DNA from 2 places in the Terribacillus saccharophilus genome. Region 2 is predicted to be linked to the other one. Evidence: a T-box and tRNA genes for the amino acid it is inferred to sense, from the RefSeq annotation. Region 2 holds a T-box; the other holds one or more tRNA genes.
The links. A T-box is a leader RNA that pairs with one kind of tRNA and senses whether it is charged. The one in region 2 lies ahead of trpS (tryptophan--tRNA ligase), so its partner is inferred to be a tRNA-Trp.
Positions count from the first base shown of each region.

Region 1 (14,837 bases), 230 kb from region 2:
ATTCCGAACACGAGCTATATTTACATTTAAGGTATTCTCATCCACATAGGCTTGATCATCCCATAATTTCGCTAATAGATCCTGCCTGCCAGCAACTCGCGGATAACGCTCCAGTAAACTTTCGACAATGTCCGTTTCTTTTTTTGTCAGTTGCGTTGATTCATTCCGAAAGCGCAGCTCCAATCGTTCAGGATAAAAGTGTAACCCTTCCTGAATAAGCACTCTTTCCTCTAACTTTACTGCATACTCCCCATAAGCACGCCGCATCTGGCTTCTGATTTTCGCCATGACAATATCTGGATTAAATGGCTTTGTGATAAAATCATCCCCGCCATTTTCAATCGCCATAACTTGATCCATCTCACCAGTCCGCGCAGAAATGAATATTACCGGGCAAATCGACACTTTCCTGATTTGTCGGCACCAATAATAGCCATCAAAACTAGGTAAGTTGATATCCAGTAAAATAAGCTTAGGCTGTACATCGAGGAACGCATCCATAATCTTTTCAAAATCCGCAGCAATAGTCACTTCATATCCATACTTTTCTATATGGGAACCTAAGTATTCTGCAATTTTTATGTCATCTTCCACAATCATAATCTTGTCCATAAATTATTTCTCCCCAGCTGTTTGTTTAGCTTAATTTTACCATCTGAATCTTAACTAATGTCACCTCTAATGAATTGACCTCTCCTGTAAAAAAAAGACTCTAACATTTTGTTAGAATCAAGCATTTGCTGAGATTTATTATGTAATGTGATAATTCCTATTCCACTTCGCTGTGTTTAACACGGCACTGCCTTTATATGCCAAATTCTATTCAGATCACCAGCTACTCCACGCTATCCTTGTTCCTTCATACAATTATCCGAAGCGTACAGCTCGCCATCCTCATTAAACTCCAGCTCATAAGGATTACGCAAACCCCAAGCAAGCAGCTCAACATCACTTCCATCCGGTTTAAAACGCCATAAACCAGTTTTGCACCAAAGCTTCCCTTTAATTTTCTCACCTTTTTCAGCTGGTATACCAAAACCTCGATATTGCCATCAGGATCCATCTTTAAAATTCTTGGTGGCAGCGTTGGACGTATCGGCCACGTACTGCCTCCTACCAATATGAATATCGAACCATCATCATTCAAACCCCATAACGGTGGGGAATGACAGACCAGCTGCGCCAACCTCGACTTGATAGCCTTCTGGTAGCTGATACCTAATGAAACAGGAGGATTTCTATTAAAGTTTACTAATTTAAATGCTTTATTAACTTTTAAGATAAAAAAATACCCCTAAATGATGTTGTTCAACATTTAAGGGGGTTACAGTATTGTAATCAGCTTTTCAGAATACCTTACAATAACATAAAAAAAGGACTTCAGTATTCCTGAAGTCCTTCTCATCGCTTGGCAATACGATGATTTGTGTGATACCGGTGGCCGGGGTCGAACCGGCACTCCTTGCGGAACACGATTTTGAGTCGTGCGCGTCTGCCAATTCCGCCACACCGGCACATTAAAAATATTATGGAGGCGGCAACCGGATTTGAACCGGTGATCAAGGTGTTGCAGACCTTTGCCTTACCACTTGGCTATGCCGCCAATATTGGAGCGGAAGACGGGATTCGAACCCGCGACCCCCACCTTGGCAAGGTGATGTTCTACCACTGAACTACTTCCGCATACAAGTTAGGCTTTAGGGATTCCATAGGAATCCCAGCCTGTTTACTTGGCTATAGCCTAAAGCTATATAGAGGGCGATCGATGGGAATCGAACCCACGAATGCCGGAGCCACAATCCGGTGCGTTAACCCCTTCGCCACGACCGCCATGATGAATATGTTATGGCAGGGGTAGCAGGATTTGAACCCACATTTACGGTTTTGGAGACCGTTGCTCTACCATTGAACTATACCCCTATGGTGGAGGGAGTAGGACTCGAACCTACGAACCCGATGGGAGCGGATTTACAGTCCGCCGCGTTTGGCCAACTTCGCTATCCCTCCGATGAGAGTGGCTCGGGACGGAATCGAACCGCCGACACACGGATTTTCAGTCCGTTGCTCTACCGACTGAGCTACCGAGCCATTATGTAACATACAATGTTGTAAAAAGTGGCGGTCCGGACGGGACTCGAACCCGCGACCTCCTGCGTGACAGGCAGGCATTCTAACCAACTGAACTACCGGACCACTTTAAGAGAAACAATATGATTGCACACTTCGTGCACCATGATTTAAAAATTGGTTGCACCTTCGGGTACTACCATTTTTCACTAGCTAAGAAGGATTTCAACGTAGTAAGTGAAATGATTTGGTTGCGGGGGCAGGATTTGAACCTGCGACCTTCGGGTTATGAGCCCGACGAGCTACCCCTGCTCCACCCCGCGATAATAAAAGGTATTTTCTATGAAACTAGATAAAGATGGTGGAGGATGACGGGCTCGAACCGCCGACCCTCTGCTTGTAAGGCAGATGCTCTCCCAGCTGAGCTAATCCTCCGGATTGGTCTTGAAAATAAATGGTGACCCGTACGGGATTCGAACCCGTGATACCGCCGTGAAAGGGCGGTGTCTTAACCGCTTGACCAACGGGCCATTTATGTAAAGTGTGATGGCGGAGAGCGAGGGATTCGAACCCTCGAGACCGCGTTAGCAGCCTACACGATTTCCAATCGTGCTCCTTCGGCCACTCGGACAGCTCTCCGTGGCTCCACAGGCAGGATTCGAACCTGCGACCGATCGGTTAACAGCCGATAGCTCTACCACTGAGCTACTGTGGAATAATCAGAATTGCCTGGCAACGTCCTACTCTCGCAGGGCGAACCCAACTACCATCGGCGCTGAAGAGCTTAACTACTGTGTTCGGCATGGGAACAGGTGTGACCTCTTCGCTATTACCACCAGACAATTCAAGAATTCAATTTGAATGAACCCTCAAAACTAGATAAGAAACATGTCTTGCCAGACATCTCATGCGGCCAAGCACCGGAGTGCTTGGCCTTTGGCGTTGACTTACTAGTCAGATCCAGCTCCAAAGGCCAGAAACTGCAGTATAAGCAATAGCCCTTCAAGGGAAATTACCCCTTTACGGCCTCTTACTTATCCTTTCGTTTCTAAACGGCCTTTTGCGCTTTTCGTTTTTAGTTAAGTCCTCGATCGATTAGTATTCGTCAGCTGCACGTGTCACCACGCTTCCACCTCGAACCTATCTACCTCATCGTCTCTGAGGGATCTTACTCATTTAAAATGATGAGAAGTCTCATCTTGAGGGGGGCTTCATGCTTAGATGCTTTCAGCACTTATCCCTTCCGCACGTAGCTACCCAGCTATGCTCCTGGCGGAACAACTGGTGCACCAGCGGTGCGTCCATCCCGGTCCTCTCGTACTAAGGACAGCTCCTCTCAAACTTCTAACGCCCACGACGGATAGGGACCGAACTGTCTCACGACGTTCTGAACCCAGCTCGCGTACCGCTTTAATGGGCGAACAGCCCAACCCTTGGGACCGACTACAGCCCCAGGATGCGATGAGCCGACATCGAGGTGCCAAACCTCCCCGTCGATGTGGACTCTTGGGGGAGATAAGCCTGTTATCCCCGGGGTAGCTTTTATCCGTTGAGCGACGGCCCTTCCATACGGCACCGCCGGATCACTAAGCCCGACTTTCGTCCCTGCTCGACTTGTAGGTCTCGCAGTCAAGCTCCCTTCTGCCTTTGCACGCTACGAATGATTTCCAACCATTCTGAGGGAACCTTTGGGCGCCTCCGTTACTCTTTGGGAGGCGACCGCCCCAGTCAAACTGCCCACCTGACACTGTCTCCGAACCGGATAACGGTTCTGGGTTAGAATGTCAATACAGCCAGGGTGGTATCCCACGGATGCCTCCACCGAAGCTAGCGCTCCGGCTTCTAAGGCTCCCACCTATCCTGTACAAGCTGTACCAACATTCCATATCAGGCTACAGTAAAGCTCCACGGGGTCTTTCCGTCCTGTCGCGGGTAATGCGCATCTTCACGCATAGTATAATTTCACCGGGTCTCTCGTTGAGACAGTGCCCAAGTCGTTGCACCTTTCGTGCGGGTCGGAACTTACCCGACAAGGAATTTCGCTACCTTAGGACCGTTATAGTTACGGCCGCCGTTTACTGGGGCTTCGGTTCACAGCTTCGGGACGAAGTCCCTAACCATTCCCCTTAACCTTCCAGCACCGGGCAGGTGTCAGCCCCTATACTTCGCCTTACGGCTTTGCAGAGACCTGTGTTTTTGCTAAACAGTCGCTTGGGCCTTTTCACTGCGGCTTCTCCTTAAAAGAAGCACCCCTTCTCCCGAAGTTACGGGGTCATTTTGCCGAGTTCCTTAACGAGAGTTCTCCCGATCATCTTCGGTTACTCACCGTGCCTACCTGTGTCGGTTTGCGGTACGGGCACCTATTTCCTCACTAGAGGCTTTTCTTGGCAGTGTGAAATCAGGAACTTCGGTACTAAATTTCCCTCCCCATAACCGCCTGGAATTAGTGTTGAGTGGATTTGCCTGCTCAACTTCCTCACGGCTTGGACGCGCATAACCAGCAGCGCGCTTTCCTTATCCTCCTGCGTCCCCCCATCGTTCAAGCGGATTTAGGTGGTACAGGAATATCAACCTGTTGTCCATCGCCTACGCCTTTCGGCCTCGGCTTAGGCCCCGACTAACCCTGAGCGGACGAGCCTTCCTCAGGAAACCTTGGGCTTTCGATGAAAGAGATTCTCACTCTTTTTTCGCTACTCATACCGGCATTCTCACTTCTAAGCGCTCCAGCCGTCCTCACGATCGACCTTCACTGCCCTTAGAACGCTCTCCTACCACTGACATCGTAGATGTCAATCCGCAGCTTCGGTGGTGTGTTTAGCCCCGGTATATTTTCGGCGCAGCGTCACTCGACCAGTGAGCTATTACGCACTCTTTCAATGATGGCTGCTTCTAAGCCAACATCCTGGTTGTCTAAGCAACGCCACATCCTTTTCCACTTAACACACACTTTGGGACCTTAGCTGGCGGTCTGGGCTGTTTCCCTTTCGACCATGAACCTTATCACCCATGGTCTGACTCCCAAAGTAGATTGATTGGCATTCGGAGTTTGACTGAATTCGGTAACCCGATGAGGGCCCCTAGTCCAATCAGTGCTCTACCTCCAACCATCATCCTTTGAGGCTAGCCCTAAAGCTATTTCGGAGAGAACCAGCTATCTCCGTGTTCGATTGGCATTTCACCCCTACCCACACCTCATCCCCGCACTTTTCAACGTGCGTGGGTTCGGGCCTCCAGTCAGTGTTACCTGACCTTCACCCTGGACATGGGTAGATCACACGGTTTCGGGTCTACGACCACCTACTATATCGCCCTATTCAGACTCGCTTTCGCTGCGGCTCCGTCTATACAACTTAACCTTGCAGGGGATCGTAACTCGCCGGTCCATTCTACAAAAGGTACGCCGTCACCCATTAACGGGCTTCGACTACTTGTAGGCACACGGTTTCAGGATCTATTTCACTCCCCTTCCGGGGTGCTTTTCACCTTTCCCTCACGGTACTGGTTCACTATCGGTCACTAGGGAGTATTTAGCCTTGGGAGATGGTCCTCCCGGATTCCGACGGAATTTCACGTGTTCCGCCGTACTCAGGATACACTCCGGAGGAAACCACATTTCAAGTACAGGGCTCTTACCTTCTATGGCGGGCCATTCCAAGCCGCTTCGTCTATATGGTTTCTTTGTAACTCCAAAGGAGTGTCCTACAACCCCAGAAGGCAAGCCTTCTGGTTTGGGCTAATTCCGTTTCGCTCGCCGCTACTCAGGAAATCGCATTTGCTTTCTCTTCCTCCGGGTAATGAGATGTTTCAGTTCCCCGGGTCTGCCTCGTATTACCTATGTATTCAGTAATACGTACTATCCAATAACGGATAGCGGGTTCCCCCATTCGGAAATCTTCGGATCAAAGCTTACTTACAGCTCCCCGAAGCATATCGGTGTTAGTCCCGTCCTTCATCGGCTCCTAGTGCCAAGGCATCCACCGTGCGCCCTTCTTCACTTAACTAATAACGCATGATAAATCTATAAATCGCGACAATAATTGTCGGCTTTAAAGTTTGATGTTTTGGCATTGTTGTTTCTTATCTAGTTTTCGAGGTTCACAAGAGAGATTGATCTCTCAAAACTGAACAAACAACCAATCACGATATCTACTACGAAGTAGTAGTTCCAATTATCCTTAGAAAGGAGGTGATCCAGCCGCACCTTCCGATACGGCTACCTTGTTACGACTTCACCCCAATCATTGATCCCACCTTCGGCGGCTGGCTCCTAAAAGGTTACCTCACCGACTTCGGGTGTTACCAACTCTCGTGGTGTGACGGGCGGTGTGTACAAGGCCCGGGAACGTATTCACCGCGGCATGCTGATCCGCGATTACTAGCGATTCCGGCTTCATGCAGGCGAGTTGCAGCCTGCAATCCGAACTGAGAATGGTTTTATGGGATTTGCTTAGCCTCGCGACTTTGCTGCCCTTTGTACCATCCATTGTAGCACGTGTGTAGCCCAGGTCATAAGGGGCATGATGATTTGACGTCATCCCCACCTTCCTCCGGTTTGTCACCGGCAGTCACTCGTAGAAGTGCCCAACTTAATGCTGGCAACTAGAATCAAGGGTTGCGCTCGTTGCGGGACTTAACCCAACATCTCACGACACGAGCTGACGACAACCATGCACCACCTGTCACGCTGTCCCCGAAGGGAACGTCTTGTCTCCAAGATTGTCAGCGGATGTCAAGACCTGGTAAGGTTCTTCGCGTTGCTTCGAATTAAACCACATGCTCCACCGCTTGTGCGGGCCCCCGTCAATTCTTTTGAGTTTCAGCCTTGCGGCCGTACTCCCCAGGCGGAGTGCTTAATGCGTTAACTTCAGCACTAAGGGGCGGAAACCCCCTAACACCTAGCACTCATCGTTTACGGCGTGGACTACCAGGGTATCTAATCCTGTTTGCTCCCCACGCTTTCGCTCCTCAGCGTCAGTTACAGACCAGAGAGTCGCCTTCGCCACTGGTGTTCCTCCACATATCTACGCATTTCACCGCTACACGTGGAATTCCACTCTCCTCTTCTGCACTCAAGTTCCCCAGTTTCCAATGACCCTCCACAGTTGAGCTGTGGGCTTTCACATCAGACTTAAGAAACCGCCTACGAGCCCTTTACGCCCAATAATTCCGGACAACGCTTGCCCCCTACGTATTACCGCGGCTGCTGGCACGTAGTTAGCCGGGGCTTTCTGGTTAGGTACCGTCAAGGTACGAGCAGTTACTCTCGTACTTGTTCTTCCCTAACAACAGAGCTTTACGACCCGAAGGCCTTCATCGCTCACGCGGCGTTGCTCCGTCAGACTTTCGTCCATTGCGGAAGATTCCCTACTGCTGCCTCCCGTAGGAGTCTGGGCCGTGTCTCAGTCCCAGTGTGGCCGATCACCCTCTCAGGTCGGCTATGCATCGTCGCCTTGGTGGGCCATTACCCCACCAACTAGCTAATGCACCGCGGGCCCATCTGTAAGTGACAGCCGAAACCGTCTTTCCATTTCCAATCAGGAGAAAGGAAATACTATCCGGTATTAGCTCCGGTTTCCCGAAGTTATCCCAGTCTTACAGGCAGGTTGCCCACGTGTTACTCACCCGTCCGCCGCTCATTCCACCAGAATCACCCCGAAGGGGTCATCTGGTTTCCTGCGCTCGACTTGCATGTATTAGGCACGCCGCCAGCGTTCGTCCTGAGCCAAGATCAAACTCTCCATGAAAGTTTTGATGCTTTTGCTCGTTAGAGCTGACGTTGATCTTACGATCTTGTCGTTTAATTCGTAATTGGTTGTTTTGTTCAGTTTTCAAAGATCAATTTCGTTCTGCCGCTCATTTGGCGACTAGAACATCATATCATGTTTTAACTTTCGTTGTCAACATGTTTTTTTATTTCTTATTTGTCAGCCGTTGTTGCTCCCTGGCGACGCATATAAATATAACACGCACTTCAAACCCTCGTCAACAGTTTTTTTATAAAAATCTTTGTTCCATTCAAATACGCTGAATACAGCCAGATCAGCTTACCATAGTAGCTATCCTAATACCATATCAACATTGGCTTTTCTGGGAGGACAGCATGAATTATAACAACGACTGTCCTCTCACATTATTTATCATAATTCTTTGATTCGATACTCCCGATGATATAAAGCCTTGCCTTTTGTTTCTGTCAGCACTGCTTCAATGATCTCCTTTTCCTCCAAATAATTAAGAAGAGCACTCAAATCAGCCGCATATGCTTCCACTTCCGGTCTGTTTTTTAGTTCTCCGAAGGTCCAGGCTCCATCCTTCATGCGCATGACACGAAGAAGATGCTCAGCAGCAGAGTGCGATCTGGCATTGATTGCAACATTGACGGCAAGGAGCATAAGCTGTACACGCTGGTCTGTTTCTTCCTTACTTTGAATGAATTCTTCACAAAGCTTATATACTTCCGAATCTATTCTACGCACCTGATTCCAGACGGTGACTTCCGGATGATGTCCTTTTTCAATAATAGACAGCCGCGCCAAGTAATGCAGGCACCGTACCATCCGCGTATAGGCATCAAGATATTGACCGCTGTCATGGAGATCCTTCGTTTCTGCATAAGAACGAATAAGCTTCGCAAATTCAATTGTCATTTTCAGCTTGCGCTTTTCATAAGGAAAACTTGCCAGTTCCCTTTTCAGATTGTCGATATATTCATTCCGATCAAAGACGACTTTCCCCTCGAAGATCCATTCGACTGCCCGCCGATATGTACTCGTATCTATCCAATAATGAAGGAGCGTCTCTTCGACAATATGCATTGCCGCTATTTTCCCTTCATAACTATAGTGTTTCGTAAACCATGGTTCTTCTGAGTGTTTAACAATTACCAGCAGAATCATATCGAAGTTATCTGTTGTCGGGCTCACCGGTCTCGTCTTTTCCACTAAGATGATACCCAATGTATTCGGCATACTTGCACGTTCCTGATAAATCGGACGAAGAATGTTCTCCAAGGCGATCCCTCCGCAATATAAATCTATATATTTTAGTAGTAATTCAACATATTTCTTCAAAATCCTTTTTTACCTGACAAAAGAAAAACCTTCATCACTATGTGATAAAGGCTTTTCTATCTATAGAAGAAATCCGCTGAGGTTAATGCTTGGTTGTTTGCTGACAATCCGGGCACGTCCCGTATAATTCCAAACGATGATGGGTCACATCGAAGTTTGTAACCTGGGCAGCGAGCTTCTCTACTTCATAAAGGCTTGGGTAATGGAAATCGACAATCTTGCCACATTGATCGCAAATCAAGTGGTAATGTTCTTCTGTATCACAATCGAAACGGCTGGAAGAATCTCCATAGGTCAACTCCCGCACCAACCCGTTTTCACGGAACACACGAAGATTATTGTAGACCGTCGCTACGCTCATATTCGGAAACTTATCCTCTAGCGCTCGATATATATCATCAGCGGTAGGATGGATCTTGGAATTCAGCAAGAACTCAAGCACCGCATGACGCTGTGGTGTTATTCTGACGCCAGATTCTTTTAATCGCTCCACTGCTGCTTGTAATCTCTGTTCAGACACCGTCATGCACCTCGCTTTCACTTGTAAATAAGACATTTGTCTAAACGATGACTATTATTACATTATACTTCTTCTAAATTGTAAAGGGGTCTCCCTTATCTTGTCAATAAAAAACCATCGTTTCCCTCAAATATCCGGGACGAGCAGTACCTCTTCTGTCTCATGAAGAAGATTTGCATACCTAGCCGCAACGAAAAGATAGTCTGACAAACGATTGATAAACCGTAATACTTCATCGTTACGATACTCCTCCGTTATGGAAACGATCAATCTTTCGGAGCGTCGTACAATTGTGCGTGCCTGATGCAAGGCAGCCGCACTCGGACAGCCTCCTGGCAGAATAAACTGCTTCAGCAACGGAAGTTCTGATGTCCATCGATCGATGTCAGCCTCTATATCATGTGTGTGCTTCGGCTTTAATTTCCATTGCACTTCCTTTTCAGCAGGTGTTGCAAGTTCTGCTCCTGCATGGAACAGCAGCGTCTGAACTCGTTGCAATGATTCTTTAAAAGCATCGTTTTCTGCAGTCAAAAGACTAACAGCTGTCCCAATTGCTGCATTCGCTTCATCCAATGTCCCATAAGCTTCTACTCGAGGGTGATCTTTCGGGACTCGTGATCCATAGATAAGAGACGTCTCTCCCTTATCTCCGGTTTTGGTATAAATCTTCATTAGTATCCTCTGTCTAAATCGATTTTATTTATATATTGCTTCTCAGCTTCTTCATTTGTATATATATCTAAGTTTTTTTCAAAAACATCCATTGCTCGTTCTGTGTAATAAGGAGTTTTGCCGGCCATATGTGGAGTTAGTATAACTCTTTCGTGATCCCAGAATGGGTGATCTTCCGGAAGCGGCTCTTCCTCGAAGACATCCAATACTACTGCTTTTATTTGCTCCTTATTCAGCGCATTCAGTAAAACATCCGTAGCTACCGCATCACCGCGCCCCATGTTGAGGAATACTGCATGCTTCGGCATAAGATTAAAATGTTTCTCTTTATAGAAGTACTTCGTTTCTTTCGTACTTGGAAGGATGGAAATCAGGTAATCCGCATGAGGTAAAACTGTTTCGATATCAGTTTGTTTATATACTTCATCAAAATGGTCTTTTGGAGATCCACTGCGGCTAACGCCGATTGTATGCATACGGAACGCTTTACCTAAACGCGCCACTTCCTGGCCAATAGCACCCGCTCCAACAACGACTAGTTTTTTCGCTGTGATTTCATCTATCATTATATCCTTATCCCATACGTGCTCTTCCTGCTTCTTCAAAAAAGCGCGTTCGTTGCGGGCAACTGCAAGGATGGACGAAATCGCATATTCCGCCATCTGGATACGATGGATACCATTTGCGTTTGTCAGCATGATACCTTTCTCCGCGATAATATCCAGCGGCAAGTAATCGACTCCTGCTGAAATTACCATGATCCACTTCAATTTATCTGCTGTACGGAGTGATGCTTCATCTGCTCCAGTTCCGCCAGTAACCAAAACGTCTGCATCCTTCACCAGCTTCTCTGTTTCTTCCTTTGAGGAACTGAAGTGGAATGTCACACCTGGATAAGAGCTTTCAAAATGCTGTTTCATTTTCTGATCTAATTTCACCGCAACTAATACTTGCATATGTATCCCCTCCAAGAAAGTTTGTTTGCCTTCTTCTACTATAACCCTTTTCCATTCCACACGAAAAGCGACATCCTACATAAAAAAAGCCCAGACGGTAAACGCCTGAGCCAATTTTCATGTAGGGGAGGTTTCATAGTGTACTATATGCGCACGATCCGCCTCCGGTATATGCGCTTGTCACGGATTAAGTCCTTTCAGTTCTTCCAGCACAAATAATCCGTCCTTGCGAATAAGAACATCATCGAAATAAACCTCTCCGCCGCCATATTCCGGACGCTGAATAAGGACCATATCCCAATGCACAGAAGAGCTGTTGCCATTTTCGGTTTCATCATAAGAATCCCCTGGTGTGAAATGCAGACTACCTGAGATCTTTTCATCAAAAAGGATATTCCCCATTGACTCCTTGATCACAGGATTCAGGCCTAATGCGAACTCACCAATGTAACGAGCCCCTTCATCCGTATCCAGCACCTCATTCAGTTTATCCGTATAATTCGAAACAGCCTCGACAATTTTCCCGTCTTTAAATGTTAGAGATACATTCTGGTGGACAACCCCCTGATAAGGGCTTGGCGTATTATATGTAATCGTACCATTCACACTGTCTTTTACAGGAGCGGTGTAAACTTCTCCATCCGGCACATTATGCGTGCCCGCACAAATGACTGCAGGAATGTCTTTTATAGAAAATGCAATATCTGTGCCAGGACCGACAATACGAACTCGGTCTGTCCTCTCCATCAAATCTTTTAATGGCTGCTGCGCTTGATGCATTGCATCATAGTCGACCGTACTTACATCAAGTACATAATCGTAAAATTGATCAAAATTCATTTTGGCCTTCTGCGCCGCTCCTGGTGTCGGATATTCAAACAGGACCCATCTCAGGTTTGCGTATAAATAATCATCAGAAGGCTTCAACAGTTTACCGCGCTTAACGAACTGATCACTTGGAATGCTGCTAAACTCCGCATCATTTTCTTCTCCACGAATCGCAATCAAAGCATCCATATCTTTGAATTGCTCCAGCAACCATTTATCATGTAACCGGAACTGTTCATCTGGAGCATGCTCCAACATTATCCGATCACTTTCCTCATCTTGCCAAAGTATAAATGGAATCACACCCAGTGCATATGCTTCCTTCTGGATTTCCTTCACAAGCGGTTTACTGGATGGAGCAGCACTTATCATCACCTTCTCTTTTTCACAAAGCTTTAAACTATGTGACAAAAGCAGCTTGGCCAGCTTTTTCAGACGTGGATCTTTCACAGTATCAACTCCCTTTAATTTCCATAATAACAAAAAAAGCGATCCAATGTATGTACATCGGATCGCAGATTTTGTTACAGGTTTTCCCGGATGAACTCCAGCGCTTCTTCTGTATGGCCATCCACTTTCACTTTGCGGAATTCCTTCTGGAGATTCCCTTCTTTATCAATAATGAAAGTAGAGCGTTCAATTCCGTAATACTCTTTACCAAAATTCTTTTTTAGCTTCCAGCATTCGTAATCTTCCGCAACAGCGTGGTCTACGTCTGCAAGTAAAAGAAATGGCAGATCGAATTTATTCATGAATTTCTCATGGCTTTCAACCGGGTCAGGGCTAACTCCGATGATAACTGCATTCAAGTCAGTGAATTTATCATGGTTATCACGGAAGCTGCATGCTTCTGTCGTACAGCCTGGTGTATTATCTTTTGGATAGAAATAAAGAACGATATTTTTCCCTTTGAAGTCCTGCAGCGATACGATTTCACCGTTCGTTGCAGGTAATGTGAAGCTAGGTGCTGCTTTGCCAATTTCAGTTGTCATGAATAGGCCTCCTCTAGTTTCTGATATATTCTTAGCCTATCCGATTTACGCAAGGAGCACAACTAATCTCCTTCCCCTTTCATCTTCTGCCTCACAACTGTATGCTGCCATACCTTTAATACGAGTCCTGACGGCAGCAGGTATCCAATCAACGCCTCTATTAATGCTAGGAATCGTCCGACTCCTACAGGCAGAATATCACCGTAGCCGACAGTGAGTAACGTAACGCCACTGAAATAGATGGAGTGCATCAAGGAACCCGCAAGAGATGAATCTATCAAGTCGCCTCCTTCTGCAAGCACGATGCCTTCGATCGACAGAATGAAATAAATCAAGCCGAAAGCGAGCATGACACTTATATATAGAAATAACAAAGATAAGAACAAATCAACGGAAAATATTGAGGTGTCTTTTACCTCATGTTTGAAAAAGGAATACATACAGCCGATCAGGGCAAAAAATATCACTATTACCAATACAAACACCATGTCCATCCCTCCGGTCCAGCTGCAAAAGTCAGGAACTAGAGGATAAGCAATGAATCCCTGCACGGGAAGGACACCGCTCTGGGCTTCCTTTCTTATCCTTATGTCCCTAAACGACTTTCTCCACTTTCCTATTTAGTTATTAGTTTACGAGCGGCATGTCCCGACTATGTGCAGCAAGACGCTTTTTTCGATGGCTTGTTGTGCATATGCTATACTGGATAAGAGAAATTTACGGAGGTTTACCTACATGAACAAGACCAAATCAGAACAATTACATAAAGAAGCACAGGAACATATCGTCGGTGGCGTAAATTCCCCATCACGCTCTTTTAAAGCAGTCGGCGGTGGTTCTCCAGTTTATATGGAAAAAGCAGAAGGAGCTTATTTCTGGGACGTAGATGGTAATAAGTACATTGACTTTCTTGCTGCATACGGCCCTATCATTACTGGACACGCACATCCTCATATTACAGAGGCTATTACGAAAGCAGCTCAAAATGGTGTATTGTACGGAACACCGACGCGCCTGGAAAACCAATTTGCTCAAATGCTGAAGGAAGCTATTCCTTCCTTGCATAAAGTCCGTTTCACTAACTCTGGTACAGAGGCAGTCATGACGACGATCCGAGTTGCTCGCGCCTATACCGGCCGCAATAAACTGATCAAATTTGCCGGCTGTTATCACGGTCACTCCGACCCAGTACTAGTAGAAGCAGGTTCAGGTCCATCCACATTAGGTACTCCTGACTCCGCTGGTGTTCCAGCTTCAATCGCAGCAGATATGATTACAGTTCCATTCAATGACCCGCAAGCATTGTATGACGCTTTGGAAAAATGGGGCGACCAAATTGCAGGTATTCTCGTTGAACCGATTGTTGGAAACTTCGGTATCGTAACGCCGGAGCCAGGATTCCTCGAGAAAGTAAATGAATACGCGCACGCTAAGGGAGCACTTGTCATTTACGATGAAGTCATTACTGCATTTCGTTTCACATACGGCAGTGCCCAGCAGCTTCTCGGTGTTGAGCCGGATCTGACAGCAATGGGTAAAATTATAGGTGGCGGTCTGCCGATCGGTGCTTACGGCGGTAAGAAAGAAATTATGGATCAGGTAGCTCCACTCGGTCCTGCTTATCAAGCTGGAACAATGGCCGGAAACCCTGCCAGTATGGCAGCAGGTATCGCTTGTTTGGAAGTGCTTCAGCAGCCAGGAGTATATGATCGCTTCGAAGAGCTCGGTGCAA
Region 1 is NZ_CP008876.1:718,572-733,408, reverse strand. Features, by position in the region: gene GZ22_RS03865 (response regulator transcription factor) at 1-612, opposite strand, end outside; tRNA gene GZ22_RS03855 (tRNA-Leu) at 1,433-1,514, opposite strand; tRNA gene GZ22_RS03850 (tRNA-Cys) at 1,530-1,603, opposite strand; tRNA gene GZ22_RS03845 (tRNA-Gly) at 1,609-1,683, opposite strand; tRNA gene GZ22_RS03840 (tRNA-His) at 1,758-1,830, opposite strand; tRNA gene GZ22_RS03835 (tRNA-Trp) at 1,847-1,920, opposite strand; tRNA gene GZ22_RS03830 (tRNA-Tyr) at 1,922-2,007, opposite strand; tRNA gene GZ22_RS03825 (tRNA-Phe) at 2,016-2,088, opposite strand; tRNA gene GZ22_RS03820 (tRNA-Asp) at 2,117-2,193, opposite strand; tRNA gene GZ22_RS03815 (tRNA-Met) at 2,316-2,390, opposite strand; tRNA gene GZ22_RS03810 (tRNA-Val) at 2,427-2,502, opposite strand; tRNA gene GZ22_RS03805 (tRNA-Glu) at 2,523-2,597, opposite strand; tRNA gene GZ22_RS03800 (tRNA-Ser) at 2,615-2,706, opposite strand; tRNA gene GZ22_RS03795 (tRNA-Asn) at 2,708-2,782, opposite strand; rRNA gene rrf (5S ribosomal RNA) at 2,795-2,907, opposite strand; rRNA gene GZ22_RS03785 (23S ribosomal RNA) at 3,143-6,068, opposite strand; rRNA gene GZ22_RS03780 (16S ribosomal RNA) at 6,247-7,811, opposite strand; gene GZ22_RS03775 (nucleotidyltransferase-like protein) at 8,205-9,077, opposite strand; gene perR (peroxide-responsive transcriptional repressor PerR) at 9,220-9,663, opposite strand; gene GZ22_RS03765 (cob(I)yrinic acid a,c-diamide adenosyltransferase) at 9,784-10,329, opposite strand; gene GZ22_RS03760 (D-2-hydroxyacid dehydrogenase) at 10,329-11,285, opposite strand; gene GZ22_RS03755 (aminopeptidase) at 11,466-12,563, opposite strand; gene bcp (thioredoxin-dependent thiol peroxidase) at 12,638-13,105, opposite strand; gene GZ22_RS03745 (ion channel) at 13,168-13,593, opposite strand; gene GZ22_RS03740 (glutamate-1-semialdehyde 2,1-aminomutase) at 13,841-14,837, shown strand, end outside.
Region 1: it has a tRNA-Trp gene. The T-box ahead of trpS (tryptophan--tRNA ligase) is inferred to sense a tRNA for this amino acid. The anticodon was not compared.

Region 2 (14,837 bases):
GTTCCTTGCTGCAGGACAATTTGGAAGGATTGCAAATGGATGGGTATCGTGTACAGCTAAAGGCTTTTGCAGACGGTAGCTCTTTATTAGACTCCGATTGGATCAGACAGGCGGGCAAGCACATTGTTCTTCTTGATGGTGTCATGCCGGATATGGATGGACTCGAAGTGCTGTCAGCTTTACGCACATATCCAAACGAAAAGAATTTGTTCGTGATGATGCTGACAGGCAGACAGGATAACCAGGATGTAGTAAAAGCGCTGGAGCTTGGAGCGGACGATTATATGACAAAACCATTTCATGTCGAAGAAGTGGCAGCGAGAATCAAAAGACTGACGCTTCGCACCTAGAGGAGGGAATAAGATGGCAAGAATATTAGTTGCTGATGATGAAGAGGTATTGCGGATGTTAATTACTGATACTTTGGAAGATGAAGGTCATGAGATTGATAATGCAGCTGATGGAAACGAAGCACTGCAAAAGATGCAAACAGAGATTTATGATTTAGTGCTTCTGGACAATATGATGCCCGGTAAAACAGGTATCGAGGTAGCCCAGTCACTTTCAGCAGAATGGAAGCAGAACTGTCCAATCATTATGCTGACGGCAAAGACACAGCAGTCTGATATAGAAGAGACGAAAAAAGTGGGAATACCATATTATATGGCGAAACCGTTTAGTCCGGCTCAGCTGGTCTTGTTAGTAGAGGACATTCTAAATGCCTAATTACTTTCGAAAATCGATTAAGAGGCAGTTTCTTTATATTCTTTTCTTTGTTCTGCTAGCTACGATGATAGGCATTGCCGCCTTCTTTTATATGCATTATTCCACGAATAAGCAGTATGAGAAGGAACGGAATGTACTAGTAGAAAAGCGAGGCGTTTTACAGAATATTAAATCTGACTTCAGTGATATGGTATTTCATATGCGGGGCTATGCGCTTTATACGAATGAGCAGGAAAGACAAAATGCAGAAAGCTCTCACGCTTCTCTTGAGTATAACCTGACCCAGCTGGAAGCATTCGATCTTTCTTTGCAAGAACGAGATAATCTGATGCGTCTACAGACTTTTGAGGATATTTATTGGGATACCTATTATCCAGAGCTGCGGGAAGCTATCGAGTCAGATAATCTGCAGGGAATTGCAGAAGAGGTAGCAGATGAACGAATAGATGAAATCAATGATATTTTGCGTGTTACGGAAAACTTGAGACAGCATAACGAGGATGCTGTAACCGAATTGCATAATGAATTTATGCAGGATAATACGCAGGAATCTTATATGCTGTTTCTTTTTGTTCTGCTTATCTTTGGTATCTTGTTATTCTTTAACCGACAGTTCACGCGGAATATTGGAAAGCCTTTGTATGATTTATCTATTGCTTCCTATGATGTGGCACAAGGGAAAAATGTAACCATTGCGCCGCTTGATCGTAACGATGAAATTGGTATTCTTTCGGATGCATTCCGTGATATGACGAAACGTATTCGAAATAGGGAGCAGAACCTTTCTGAAAAGAATACGAAACTCACTGAACAGCAAGAACAGCTGGAGAGCTTTGTCAATGATTTGCGTAACTTGAATTGGGCATTGAATGAATCTTCTATGGTGTTAGTGCTGGATGAAAAAGGTGTCGTCAAACAGGTGAATGAGAATTTCAGTTCCACTTCCCTGTATCCGGAGAAAGAACTTATCGGTAGGAATTTTGTTGGTATTATCGCACACGAAGAGAATACGACAGAGGTCAGAAAGATTTTTCCTGAGCTGTTTAAAGGGCAGGCATGGAGCGGTACGCTGGAACACCGTAAAAAAGATGGTACAAGCTACTGGGTTCATGCAACAATTGTGCCGTATTCAAATGAAGAGCAGGTTATGGAGCAGCTTATCGTAATCGAACAGGATATCACACGAATTATAGAGTCTGAAAAGATGCTTCGTGACTCTCTAAGTGAGACCGAGGAAACTAAACAAGGCATCGAACGAATGAACCGTATGAATAATACACTATCCGTTACGATGGAAAAGCAAGCGTTGTTGAATACAATTATAAAGGAATTGGCTGCTCTTTATCGGTATGACCAAGGAATCATTTTCATGACAGAAACACCTGAATACGCTGCAATCGGAATCACGAAACAATTTGATGAACCTGTAGCTGCACATTTCCAGACAGTAATGCAGCGTCTTGAAGAACATCCACAACCATATGTACTTGAAAGACAAGCAGACAAAGAGGAAGCCGGTTACCGTGAAGCTGGTATGAGCGAAGATCTTCATATTCCAGTGCATAACTCGGCTGGAGAACTCGTTGCTGTTTTTATCTGCACGAGATTTCAGCGACCTTTCCGAGATTCAGAAAAGAAAGAAATGAACTGGATTCTAAAACGACTCAGCTTATTCCTTGATAAAATTGAATCCTATGAGCTAACTGAATACAATAGACAGCTTAATCAGGATATTATCGATAATGTCAATGAAGGTATCCAATTTGTCAGTAATACCGGGGATTTGCTGCAGTACAATGCGAATTGGCAGGCATACCTGCAGCTTGATGCTGTACAATCCCGTCGGGAAGCCTGCAATGATTATGGAAGTTGGATGGAATATAGTAAAACATACATTGATAATCAAGAAGAATACGAGGCATATGTAAAACAAGCCATCTTCGAGGAGGCGCAGCCGGAGGGCGGCTTGAGACTGCGTGTTAGCGGAATGCACAATAAAATGCTGCTTCTTTACCACGTTAGCATTAAACGCCATGATGAGAAAATCGGTACTCTTTTTGTTTACCGTGATATTACTGCGGAATATGAAGTGGATCAGATGAAATCCAATCTGGTTAGTACGGTCAGTCATGAACTAAGAACACCGCTGGCAAGTGTACTAGGCTATACAGAGCTGATGATCACGAAGGATCTGAAACCTGAGCGCCAAGCTAGATACTTGCAAACGATTCATCAGGAGGCGACGAGACTGACGAACCTCATTAATGATTTTCTCGATTTGCAGCGTATGGAAGCCGGAAAACAGGAATATGTGAAAGAAAAACAGCACTTCACTCCGATTGTAGAGCAGGTGATTGAGAACTTCCAGTCTACAAGCAACAAACATAATCTTGTTCTACAACAAAATAGTGCTTACGATCATGTGAGTGTTGATCGGGACAAAATGATCCAGGTACTGACGAATCTGCTCAGTAATGCTATCAAGTTTTCACCGGAAGGCGGAGATGTGGTCGTATCTGTTCAACAGCAGGAGCATCAGCTGTTTGTCCATATTTCAGATGAAGGTATCGGCATACCAGATCAAGAACTGGGGCGACTGTTCCAGAAATTCAATCGACTTGATAATTCCAGCAGCCGTAAAATTGGGGGTACTGGGTTAGGTCTTGCAATTTGCAAAGAAATAGTTGAAGCACATGACGGAAAAATTATGGTCAGATCAGCTGAAGGTGAGGGAAGTGTCTTTTCAATTGTTTTACCAATGGTTGAAGCAGATAAGCAATTCTTGCCTGAAGTAGAACGCGGCCGTCAAATTATCCTGCTTGAGGATGATCGCAGTTTAGCACTTCTTCTAGAGGATGAGTTGAAAGATGCTGGCTTTGCTGTGAGTCGCTTTATCACTGGAGAGGCATTGATCAAACAGCTGCAGCATTTAAAACCAGCGGCATTCGTAATCGATTTGATGCTTGGTGAAGGTTTGGATGGTTGGGATGTTATTCATGAGATCAAGCAGCATCCAGAACTAAAGCAAATTCCAATTTTTATTTCTAGTGCTATTCAGGAAATGGACAAGGCAAAGCACTATCAAATCAATCATTATCTGATCAAACCATATCCGCCGAATAAGTTGTCGACTGTTATTTTGCAATCAATCCTGCAGCATGGAAACAAAGGATTTATTGCATACAAAAAAGAAGAGGAATAATAAAAAGGCAGATCCGAAAAACGGATCTGCCTTTTTTGTTACTGGTCTAACTTCTGCTGGAAGTCCTGCAATTGCTGCTTTTCTTCTGCAGATGCATCGTTGTATGCAGATTGAATGGCCTCTTGCGCTGTAGCAGAGTCATCCTGGCTTGGTTTATTTGTCAAGCCCTGCACTTTTTTCTTGGCTCTATCGAAGAAGTTTTCCATCCTAAAACCCTCCATTATGGTTTTCTGATTGTTGCTTCTTCACAGTATCGCTGAAGCGTTCGCGGTAGACAAAAACATCGTCATGCTGCCTAACCGATTGTGCTCCTTGATTTGTGAACCTTTTTGATTTACTCCTCTTACTCATTCGTTACCCCTCCGAACGTCTAAAGAAGTAAAAGCATAACCGGCTTTACCCGATTACGCTTTTATTTTGCTCCTTGTACGCAGGAATTATGATTTGTAAAAATTGTTAATTTGCCGGAACTTCCAGCTTTAGATAAGAATGAAGGAAGGTTGCAATGCCATCCTCCATATTTGATCCTGTTGTATAGTTTGCGATTTCTTTCAATGGTCCGATTGCATTGCCCATTGCAACTCCTGCACCAGCATACTCGATCATTTCCAGATCATTGTCTTCGTCACCGAAGGCGATTATATTTTTCTGCGGTATGTCATAGTAATGGGAGATTTTTTGCAGTCCGACCGCTTTGCTAAGTCCTTTGCGAATAATCTCGATGATATGGTATGGTGCGCCCCAGCGTCGATGCTCGATTATTTCAGCATGCTCTTTTTCAAGCGATTCCCGAATGGAAGCAACCTGGTTTTCATGCGGATAAATGAGCAAAGAAGTTGGATCATCCTGAAGTGCCTGCTTCAAGCTGCCGACTTTAATTGGATCATCTTCTTCCTCTAAGTGGAACAAATCCAGTAAGTATTGGTCGAAGCGATCGATATATACATCATCCATCACTTCTGCAATGATATTTTTCACATCAAGTTTATTGCATGTGTCCACAATCTTACGTGCAGTCCGGACCGGCATTGGAGAGTGGACAGCGTCCCATTTCTTATCATCCGGATGATGGATGAGCGCTCCGTTGAAATTCACCATTGGCGTAGTGAGCCCGAGTTCACGATAGTATGCCAAGGAAGCACGATGTGGTCTTCCTGTTGCGATAACGACAACATGGCCAGCATGTATTGCTGCCGCTATGGCTTGCTTGTTCTTTTCTGAGATGTGTTTATCATCTGTTAAAAGTGTTCCATCTAAATCAAGTGCTATCAAATGTTTTTCCATTTATTATCACCTCTATATTGTACATTATAGTGTATCCTTCTCTTACGTATCTGTAAAGAAAACGTCAAGTCGAAGGAGTATCGATTTACAAAAGCTGACTGGACATACTAAGATGAAGCAGTAGGTAATGGAATACGTTGAAGAGGATGAAGCAAATGATCGTCATTAAAGAAGAAGTCTGGAACGAGGTGCCATTGCTTCGCATAGAGCAAGCAGGTGCCGAAGATCAAGAACTTCCTGTGTTTACATATTTCCATGGTTTCACTAGCGCCAGGGAACATAATCTTCCAATTGCGTACATGCTGGCTGAAAAAGGCTACCGTGTACTATTGCCGGATGCTCTTCACCATGGTATACGAGAAGATGGTGTTAGCAGCAATAAACGTCAGATGGAGTTTTTCGCAATCGTAAAGGAAAATTTGCATGATTTGCAGCAGATTCATCAATACGCATCCGAAAGAAGATTAATACAGCAAGATCGCTTTGCAATTGGCGGTACAAGCATGGGCGGTATCACGACATGTGCTGCGATGACACAATTCGATTGGATTAAATCTGGTATGGTCATGATGGGTTCACCGAAGATTGCTGCATTTGCTCGCGGTATGGTGGATGCGGTAAAGAAATCCGGTGTCGAAATGAATATACCAGAAGAAGAAATGGAGCATTTATTTACCTCTCTTGAGAAAATCGATCTATCTCTTCATCCGGAAGCAATTGGTGATCGGCCAATGTTCTTTTGGCACGGTGACCAAGATCCTGTCGTTCCGTATATACATTCCCGCAGTTTCTATGAGACATTGGAATACGAAGCCGCAGATCAGGAGCAGTTCACATATGTTACGGAAGAAGGTTCGGGCCACAAAGTTTCCAGAAAAGCTATGCTTGCTGGGACAGCGTGGCTGGAGAAGGTACTGTAGCAGTTTATTTCTATTTTGATGAAAATATGTTTAAATAGATGCAGACAGACAGTTTCTTGAACTGGCATAAAGGAGGAGCAGAAATGGATCAAGCGTTGGAAGAAAATATGCTCGGTGCACTGGAAAACGTAATCGACCCTGAGTTAGGCATTGATATCGTTAACCTTGGCTTAGTGTACGGAGTAGATATAGATGAAGATGGTACTGGTATCGTTACGATGACTTTAACTGCGATGGGCTGCCCGCTGGCTGGCCATATCGAACAAGATGTCAAACGGGTCCTTATGGATATTCCAGAAGTAAAGGAAACGAAAGTAAATATTGTATGGAGTCCGCCGTGGTCTAAGGACCGCATGTCCCGCTATGCGAAAATAGCGTTAGGGATTCCGGATTGATAATAGTCCTTCTGCGTAAGCAGGAGGGCTTTTTTTGCACACAGGACACTTTCCCGGCATAGGCTGAAGATGTAAAGGGGGAAGGTTCATCGTGACGAATTCTTATGAACAATCACATCCGCAGTCCCATCATATGATGGAAATGTGTAGGCAGCATAAAAATCAATATGTCCTTGTGCAGCTTATGGATGGCTATCAGATGGATGGTATTGTATTGGATGTGGATGATGAGTATGTCCATCTCGCAATACCAGCGGATGAGCAGTATGATTATGTGGAAGAGGACGACGACGATTATCGCAATCCATATGGATATCCAGGGTACGGATACGGGTATGGATATCCCGGCGGACGTTTTCGCCGGTTGGTATTACCGCTTGTAGGCTTGGCAGCACTCAGTCTTATTCCGTGGTAAAAGAAAAAACCTTGCCAAATGGCAAGGTTTTATTCGTGTTCTTCTCCTTTTGGAAGAACAGCAGATAGAGTCCAAATACCCAGACTGAAGATGATTGTCATGACGATAACTATTGACATATCGTATGGATCACCGGACATACTTGACAGCACAAACGCTGCGACAGCACTAAGGACGAAAGCCCAAATAATTGTTGCGACAAACCGCATTAGTATCACCTCTATTATTCACACATATACTTCTATCATAGCAGGTTCCGGTCAAAAAGAAAATGATTCTTGTGCAAATCCTCACATGGATAGGAGAAGTGAATTTCATGCGTTTCCTCGTTAGTCAGTGTTATTCCTGGGAAGGGTATCATTTAGTCCAAGCTTTATTGGAAGATGGCCATGAAGTGTCAGGCCTGCAGGAGCAAACCTTATCAGATAGAGAGACACATTTAAGTATGTATTTAGGGCGTCATGCTATGTTCCGTGAAGGTGTACAGGACACAGATTATAAGGCACATGTCAGTTTTTTCGGCACTGCGGAAAGGAGTGCTGAAAGCCAACAACATGTAGATATTAGTTATGCTACAGACGATACTTCTGAACAAGAAAAACAAATTTTGTTACCAATCTTATACGGTGAATGGATGCCAAGAGATGAGGAAGCAGTTGAATGGAATGGCAAACGGATGCTATTTGATGACGATTATTTCCACAGAAATGCGTTGCCAATCAAACCTGTGATGCAAACGATTAGCAAGCTGTTATCAGGAGATGGAAACCTGGACAAATATCGATTTTATACAAAAGAGGTATGTCCGGAGCAGGAAGATCGAGCAGCTATTGCTCTCACGCGTAATATAAGGAATGATTTATCTGCTTTACACAAACACTATGCACAATTCAGATTTTTTTATGAATAAGCCTGCTCCGTCCAGTTTAATCTTCATTTTTTCTTAATGAATTTTGTTGCGTGGTTTTTTAAATGTTTTACATATGGAGAGAGCTGTTCATAAGTCTCCATGATTGTGCCTGCTGTCTCCATTAAATTAAATTCTTTTTTCGGTTCCTCTTTTTTTACTTCCTCTTGTTCCGGCTCTGAATTCCTTCTCTTTCCAAAAAGAAATTCATCCATACGATTGTCTCTTCTCATCAACGCACCTCCATACGTTACAGTATGTTCGCAGACAACATCTTGTCTATGTCTTTACCTATATATTGAAAGGGAAGATAGATTGTTTTTACTTAAGAGCTTACAGAACATGAAAAATACGTTACAATATATCTCAGATTATGCACTTTATCATGGTCATTATTTTAATTAGACCAGTCAGAACAGCTTCAGCATGTTTTTTGCTGAAGAAGGAGGAAACAATTGTATGGAAAAGAAACGAGTAGTTGTCACGGGACTAGGTGCGGTGACACCAGTTGGAAATGACGCCGCTACAACGTGGCAGAATCTCTTAGAAGGTAAATCGGGTGTGGATGTCTTAACTCGAGTAAATAAAGATGATTACCCAGCAAAGGTTGCAGCGGAAGTAAAAGACTTCAACCCTGAAGATTATATGGAAAAGAAAGATGCGAAACGCATGGATCTTTTCACGCAATATGCTGTGGCAGCGAGTAAGATGGCTGTCGAAGATGCGAAACTCGAGATTACAGACGAAAATGCAAATCGTATTGGAGTATGGATTGGTTCTGGTATTGGCGGAATGGGAACATATGAAGAACAGTTCGAGAAGCTAATGACTAAAGGGCCTCGTCGAGTAAGTCCATTTTTTGTACCAATGATGATTCCGGATATGGCTTCCGGACAAGTATCCATCCAGCTTGGTGCAAAAGGAATCAACTCTTGCTCTGTTACAGCGTGTGCATCCGGAGCAAACTCAATCGGAGATGCTTTCAAGGTAATTGAACGCGGTGATGCAGATGCGATGATCACAGGCGGATCGGAAGCACCTTTAACAAAAATGGCTTTCGCAGGCTTTTCAGCTGCCAAAGCACTTTCCTTTAATGACGATCCAAAAACAGCTAGCCGTCCATTTGATGCAAACCGAGATGGTTTCGTAATGGGTGAAGGTGCGGGTATCTTGATTTTAGAATCACTGGATTCCGCTTTGGAACGCGGTGCAACGATTTATGCAGAGATTGTCGGCTACGGAGCATCTGGTGATGCTTATCATATTACTGCACCAGCTCCAGAAGGTGAAGGTGCTGTACGTGCGATGCGTCAGGCAATTGAGGACGCTGGGCTGCAGGCAGAAGATATCGACTATGTTAATGCACATGGGACAAGCACAGAGCTTAACGATAAATTTGAAACAGCAGCTCTAAAACAGCTTCTTGGAGATCATGCTTATCAGACAGCTATTTCTTCAACTAAATCAATGACAGGACATATGCTTGGTGCTGCTGGAGCAGTAGAAGCAATTATTTGTGTCAAAGCAATCCAAGACGGCATGATTCCTCCAACAATTAATCAAACGGAGAACGACCCGCTTTGTGATTTGGATTATGTACCAAACGTGAAGCGTGAGAAAAAAGTTCGCGCAGCTTTGAGTAATTCCCTTGGTTTTGGCGGCCATAATGCTGCACTTGTATTCAAACAATATCAATGATCTAGAAGACCCCCTAATTCTTAGGGGTTTTTTTATTTTGTTCAATCATATAATACAAGAATAAATCCTTGCTGGTTGGTCATAATGTATCCTACTACAAGCCACACGGCACGCGCTCCTACACCCAATGTTTTAGCTGCATGCAAGCGCGTACCGGAGTCGGATTAGCAGAATCGAAAAGTAAAGTGAGGGTTATCTATGTTATTTATGCATGATATTTGGGTGAACTGGTTTGAAGGAGAAGAGAATGGCTATAACGTATGCTCCTTTCATGAATGGCGAAAGGAAGACGGCATCGAGCTGCTCGATCAGGTACCGCTTCTCTACATAGAAGATGCGCTGTTCGCATACATCGAGAATGACTTGAGGGAGCTTCCAAAGCCTATGTTGGACATGATTCACCGGAAAGCGTTCCTTCGCAAGAATCAAGAGCGGATCGCCATCGACTATGCTTGCATTGTAACGAACGGAAAAGCAATCCTTGCACTCGATACGATGGGATATATCACGCCTGTCAGAAAAAGCAGGCTCATTCCCCGGCAGGAGCGGCTTGTTTACCAGATGATTGAAGATGCTAAGCCCGAAATCTTCAACTGGCAGGAAGAAGAGGAAAAGAAAGAGTACCACATCCTATCTTTAAAGCCTGATTTAATGGTTGGACTCACAAGAAAAGAGAGACAGTTGAAGCAGCTTCTGATGATGACAATGGATCAGCTTGAGACAAGTGAAAATTTAGAGCAGGTTAGATACTGGCTGACAGAGTGGAAACCTGAGGAGTACCATGTGATCCGTTCATTAGAATTTCAGGAAGCATGGCAGAAGCTCTATGACGGAGTTTCCGTCGGTTGGAGCAAGAAGCAGGAAGAACTATGCGAAAAAATGGTAAAAGGCCAGCCTTTCTATGAAAAGCTATGGGAGCTTGAGCAAAATGATCAAGCAAAAACCTCATAAAAAATAACCGGCAGTAATCTGCCGGTTATTTTTTATTTTCCGCGACCTAATCCCATCGCTTTTTTCGCTTTACGTAATGTTTTGTTTGCAACTGCTTGTGCGCGTTCTGCGCCCTTATCAAGAACTTCATCCAACGCATCGCTTTCCATCCATTCGTAATAACGCTGCTGGATAGGGGAGAGCATGTTAACGACTGCATCCGCAACCGCTTGTTTAAATTCGCCATAACCGCTATCTGCAAATTCCTGTTCGCTTTCCTCGATTGTCTTATTAGTTGCAACCGAATAGATTGTAAGCAGGTTGCTGACACCTGGTTTGTTTTCTTTATCAAAGCGTACGACGCCCTCGGAATCGGTAACCGCACTCTTGATTTTCTTCTCGATTTGCTTCGGTTCATCCAATATGAAGATAGAAGCTTTCAAGTTCACATCTGATTTACTCATCTTCTTCGTCGGTTCTTGCAGGGACATAATTCGAGCACCGACTTTCGTGATTTGGATATCTGGTACAGTAAAGATATTATTGAAACGATTGTTAAATCGTTCCGCTACATTGCGCGTCAGCTCCAAATGCTGTTTCTGATCATCGCCGACCGGAACAATATCTGTATTGTATAGAAGAATATCGGCAGCCATAAGCGGTGGGTATGTTAGTAAAGCAGCTGAAACACCATCTTTACCATCTGACTTATCTTTGTACTGTGTCATTCGTTCCAGTTCTCCGATATAGCTGATCGATTGGATCATCCATCCTAGCTGCGTGTGCGCAGGTACTTCGGATTGAATGAAGAGAACGGATTTCTCCGGATCGATTCCAGCAGCTAAATAAAGTGCTGCGAGTGAACGAATCTGTTGTTTCAGCTTCAATCTATCCTGTGGTACAGTAATCGCGTGCTCATCAACAATACAGAAGTAGCATTGGTTTTCTTCCTGTAAAGCAGGAAATTGGCTAAGAGCGCCGATGTAGTTGCCCAGTGTCAAGCTGCCGCTTGGCTGGATACCTGAAAAAATTGTTTTCATTTTAAATCATCCTCCTAAAAAAGACACAAAAAAATCCATTCGCTGCCTGCATTTGCTGCAGGGACGAATAGACCGCGGTGCCACCCTAATTATCCTCCTATATGAAGGATCACTTGATACAGTTAACGCCTGCGTAGACGGCGGGAAATAATCCCGCAGCTCCAAAAACCCAATTTCCGCTACCCATGGTGCTTGTTTTCACCAGCCACAAGCTCTCTTCAACCAGAGGAGTAACGTACTATATTTTCTTCGTCGCTTTTATATTCTTGTTAGTTATTCATTATATGCATGTTGCGACCGGTTTGCAAGCCGGTCTGTTAGATAAGGTAGTAGATCGCAAGGAAGATAAGCATTAGTACAATTAAGACAGCAGCTTGAATCTGCATGTAACTTAGGAAAGAACGATTTACCCATTCAGAGGGCTCTCCATTTTCTTCTAAGTCAATCATACCTCTGCTCATATACTTACCAAATCTCCGGAAACTTCTTGTTATCCCATCCAGTACTCTTCCTTTTATGACGAACAACAGCAGTGCTACGATAAAATAGAAGAAAGCTATATAGAAGAGGGAGTTTATTAGAGCAAGAAGATTGTGCTGATCTGATAAGAAGAAAAGCAATCCTGTGATTGCTAAGTTAATTAATAATAGAATCAAGTTTCTTTTACCAAACAATTTACATTACCGCCTTCAAAAGATTATGAACAATTATAGCACAAGTGCGAAAAGGACAAGGGAGAACATTTATTCCTATTACGTATGATTGCTCATAGGGGTAATTATACTTGGATTTGTGTAAAAAGTATAAAATTAAGTATGAAATCCGCAAAATAAACTAGTAAATTAGTCCTATTTTTTGTTATGAAAATGCAATGTTTTCGCACTTTTGTAAAATTCGTATAAAATTAGGGGTGCACAAATTGTGAGAAAACTTGTATAATTCTAATTGCGAACAAGTTGTTCGTAGAAAAGTGATAAAATTTAGAATTTTTGGGGAGGTCATGTTTTAACATGAGAAAGTCGAACTGGCTATTGCTTGCACTTGTTTTAGTACTTAGTTCATTCCTTGCTGCATGTTCCGGCGGCTCTAACAGCTCAGGCGGAAGCGGCGGCGGAGAAGGAAGCGGAGATAGTGCTTCAGGATCTGCTAATGGCGATCAGGTATACAATCTAACAATTGGTGATGAAATTCCATCCATGGATTCCTCACTTGCGGATGACCAATATGGTATCCAGTGGACTTCCGAGATTCAAGAAGGTCTTTACCGTCTAGCAGAAGATGGTTCCCTAGCAGAAGGTATTGCTACTGGTGATCCAGAAGTAAGCGAAGATGGTCTTACTTGGACATTCACACTTCGTGAAGATGCTGAGTGGGAAAATGGTGATCCTGTAACAGCAAACGATTTCGTTTACGCTTGGCAAAGAGCGATCAATCCTGATACAGGTTCCGAGTACGGTCCATACATGATGGGCGGCGTTATCAAGAACGCTACTGCTGTCAATACTGGCGAAGCAGAACTTGATGAACTAGGTGTTAAAGCAGTTGACGACTATACATTGGAAGTGCAGCTTGAAAAGCCAGTTCCATACTTCGAGTCATTAACTACATTCCCTACATTTATGCCTTTGAATCAGAAATTCGTTGAAGAACAAGGCGAAAACTATGCACTTGAAGCAGATAACCTGCTTTCTAACGGTCCTTTCAAGATGACTGAATGGAACCATGGTAGCACAATGCAATTTGTAAAAAATGATACTTACTGGGATGCTGATACTGTACAGCTAGAGGAAATCAATCTTCAAGTTGTTAAAGATACAGCTACAGGGGTTAACCTTTATGATACTGGTGCAGTTGATAGAACTTCTTTAACTGCTGAATTCGTTGATCAACGCATTAACGATGAAGACTACTTGCCAGTACCAGACATGGCTTCTTGGTACTTGAAATTGAACCAAAACCGTATGGGTGAGGAAACTCCTCTTGCGAATGAAAATGCACGTAAAGCTGTTGCGCAGGCAATCGATAAAGATGGTCTTGTTAACGTAGTATTGAACAATGGTTCTACAGTATCCAACGGACTAATGCCTAAAGACTTTGTAAAAGGTCCAGATGGTAAGGACTTCCGTGAGACTAACGGTGATCTATTGACTTATGATGCAGAAGCTGCAAAAGAAGCATGGGCTACTGCGAAAGAAGAGCTTGGACAGGACGAAATTACACTTGAAATCCTTACAGGTGATACTGATCTTTCTACACAAATGGTTGACTACTTGAAAGAGCAGTTGGAAACGAACTTGGAAGGTTTGACAGTAGACGTCATGCAAGTGCCATTCCAACAAAGACTTGATCTAGATACTGCTGGAGACTTTGATATCGAAGTTTCTGGTTGGGGACCGGATTATATCGACCCTTATACTTTCATGAATCTATTTGTTACTGACGGTGAAAACAACCGCATGGCATATTCTAGCGAGGAATATGATTCTCTAGTAGAGCAAGCATCTACTGATAATGCAACAAACCCAGAGGCTCGCTGGCAGAATTTCCTAGATGCTGAGAAAGTATTGCTTGAAGACGCAGCAATTGCTCCTTTGTATCAAGCAGGTTACTCTTACCTACAGAGTCCAAAATTGCAAGGTGTATTCTCTAACCCAGCTGGAAACGACTTCGAATACAAATGGGCATATGCGGATAACGCTGCTGCAGAAGAATAAGTTTAAAAATAAACTTATATGAAGTGAATTAGGAAAAAGAGAGTATAGCCCGCTATGGCATATACTCTCTTTTCCATTGACATCCATTATCAAATAATAAGGAATGTTTCGACAATTAATTTAGGAGGTGCTCATATGGCGCGTTATATAGGGCAGCGAGTCATTTATATGATTATAACGCTATTTCTAATAGCTACTATATCATTTGTGTTGATGAAGTTATTACCGGGTTCACCTTTGGCAAATGCAGACAAATTGACAGAAGCACAGCAAGAAGTAATCTTTGAGAAATATGGATTGAATGATCCTATTCCTGTTCAATATGTAAACTACCTAGGGGGCCTTATCCAAGGAGATTTAGGTATTTCCTTCAAATATGATAATCGAGGAGTTTCCGATATACTTGCTGATAGAATCGGACCATCTGCTCAACTTGGTATTCAAGCATTAATTATCGGTACAGTTTTGGGAATTTTGCTTGGTTTAGTATCAGCTATCTATCACAATGGAATATCAGATTATCTGTCTACTATCGTTGCAGTTTTAGGTACATCAATCCCTTCCTTTGTTTTTGCAGGGCTGCTTCAATATTTTGTTGCAGTAAAG
Region 2 is NZ_CP008876.1:945,827-960,663, forward strand. Features, by position in the region: gene GZ22_RS04850 (diguanylate cyclase) at 1-350, shown strand, start outside; gene GZ22_RS04855 (response regulator transcription factor) at 364-726, shown strand; gene GZ22_RS17975 (ATP-binding protein) at 719-3,928, shown strand; gene GZ22_RS18430 (DUF3813 family protein) at 3,967-4,134, opposite strand; gene GZ22_RS18560 (hypothetical protein) at 4,136-4,279, opposite strand; gene GZ22_RS04865 (Cof-type HAD-IIB family hydrolase) at 4,385-5,212, opposite strand; gene GZ22_RS04870 (alpha/beta fold hydrolase) at 5,368-6,132, shown strand; gene GZ22_RS04875 (metal-sulfur cluster assembly factor) at 6,216-6,527, shown strand; gene GZ22_RS04880 (hypothetical protein) at 6,619-6,942, shown strand; gene GZ22_RS04885 (DUF2929 family protein) at 6,972-7,151, opposite strand; gene GZ22_RS04890 (hypothetical protein) at 7,250-7,852, shown strand; gene GZ22_RS04895 (hypothetical protein) at 7,876-8,082, opposite strand; gene fabF (beta-ketoacyl-ACP synthase II) at 8,309-9,547, shown strand; gene GZ22_RS04905 (YjbA family protein) at 9,746-10,498, shown strand; gene trpS (tryptophan--tRNA ligase) at 10,531-11,517, opposite strand; T-box leader at 11,574-11,779, opposite strand; gene GZ22_RS04915 (DUF3899 domain-containing protein) at 11,835-12,191, opposite strand; gene GZ22_RS04920 (peptide ABC transporter substrate-binding protein) at 12,528-14,231, shown strand; gene opp3b (oligopeptide ABC transporter permease) at 14,367-14,837, shown strand, end outside.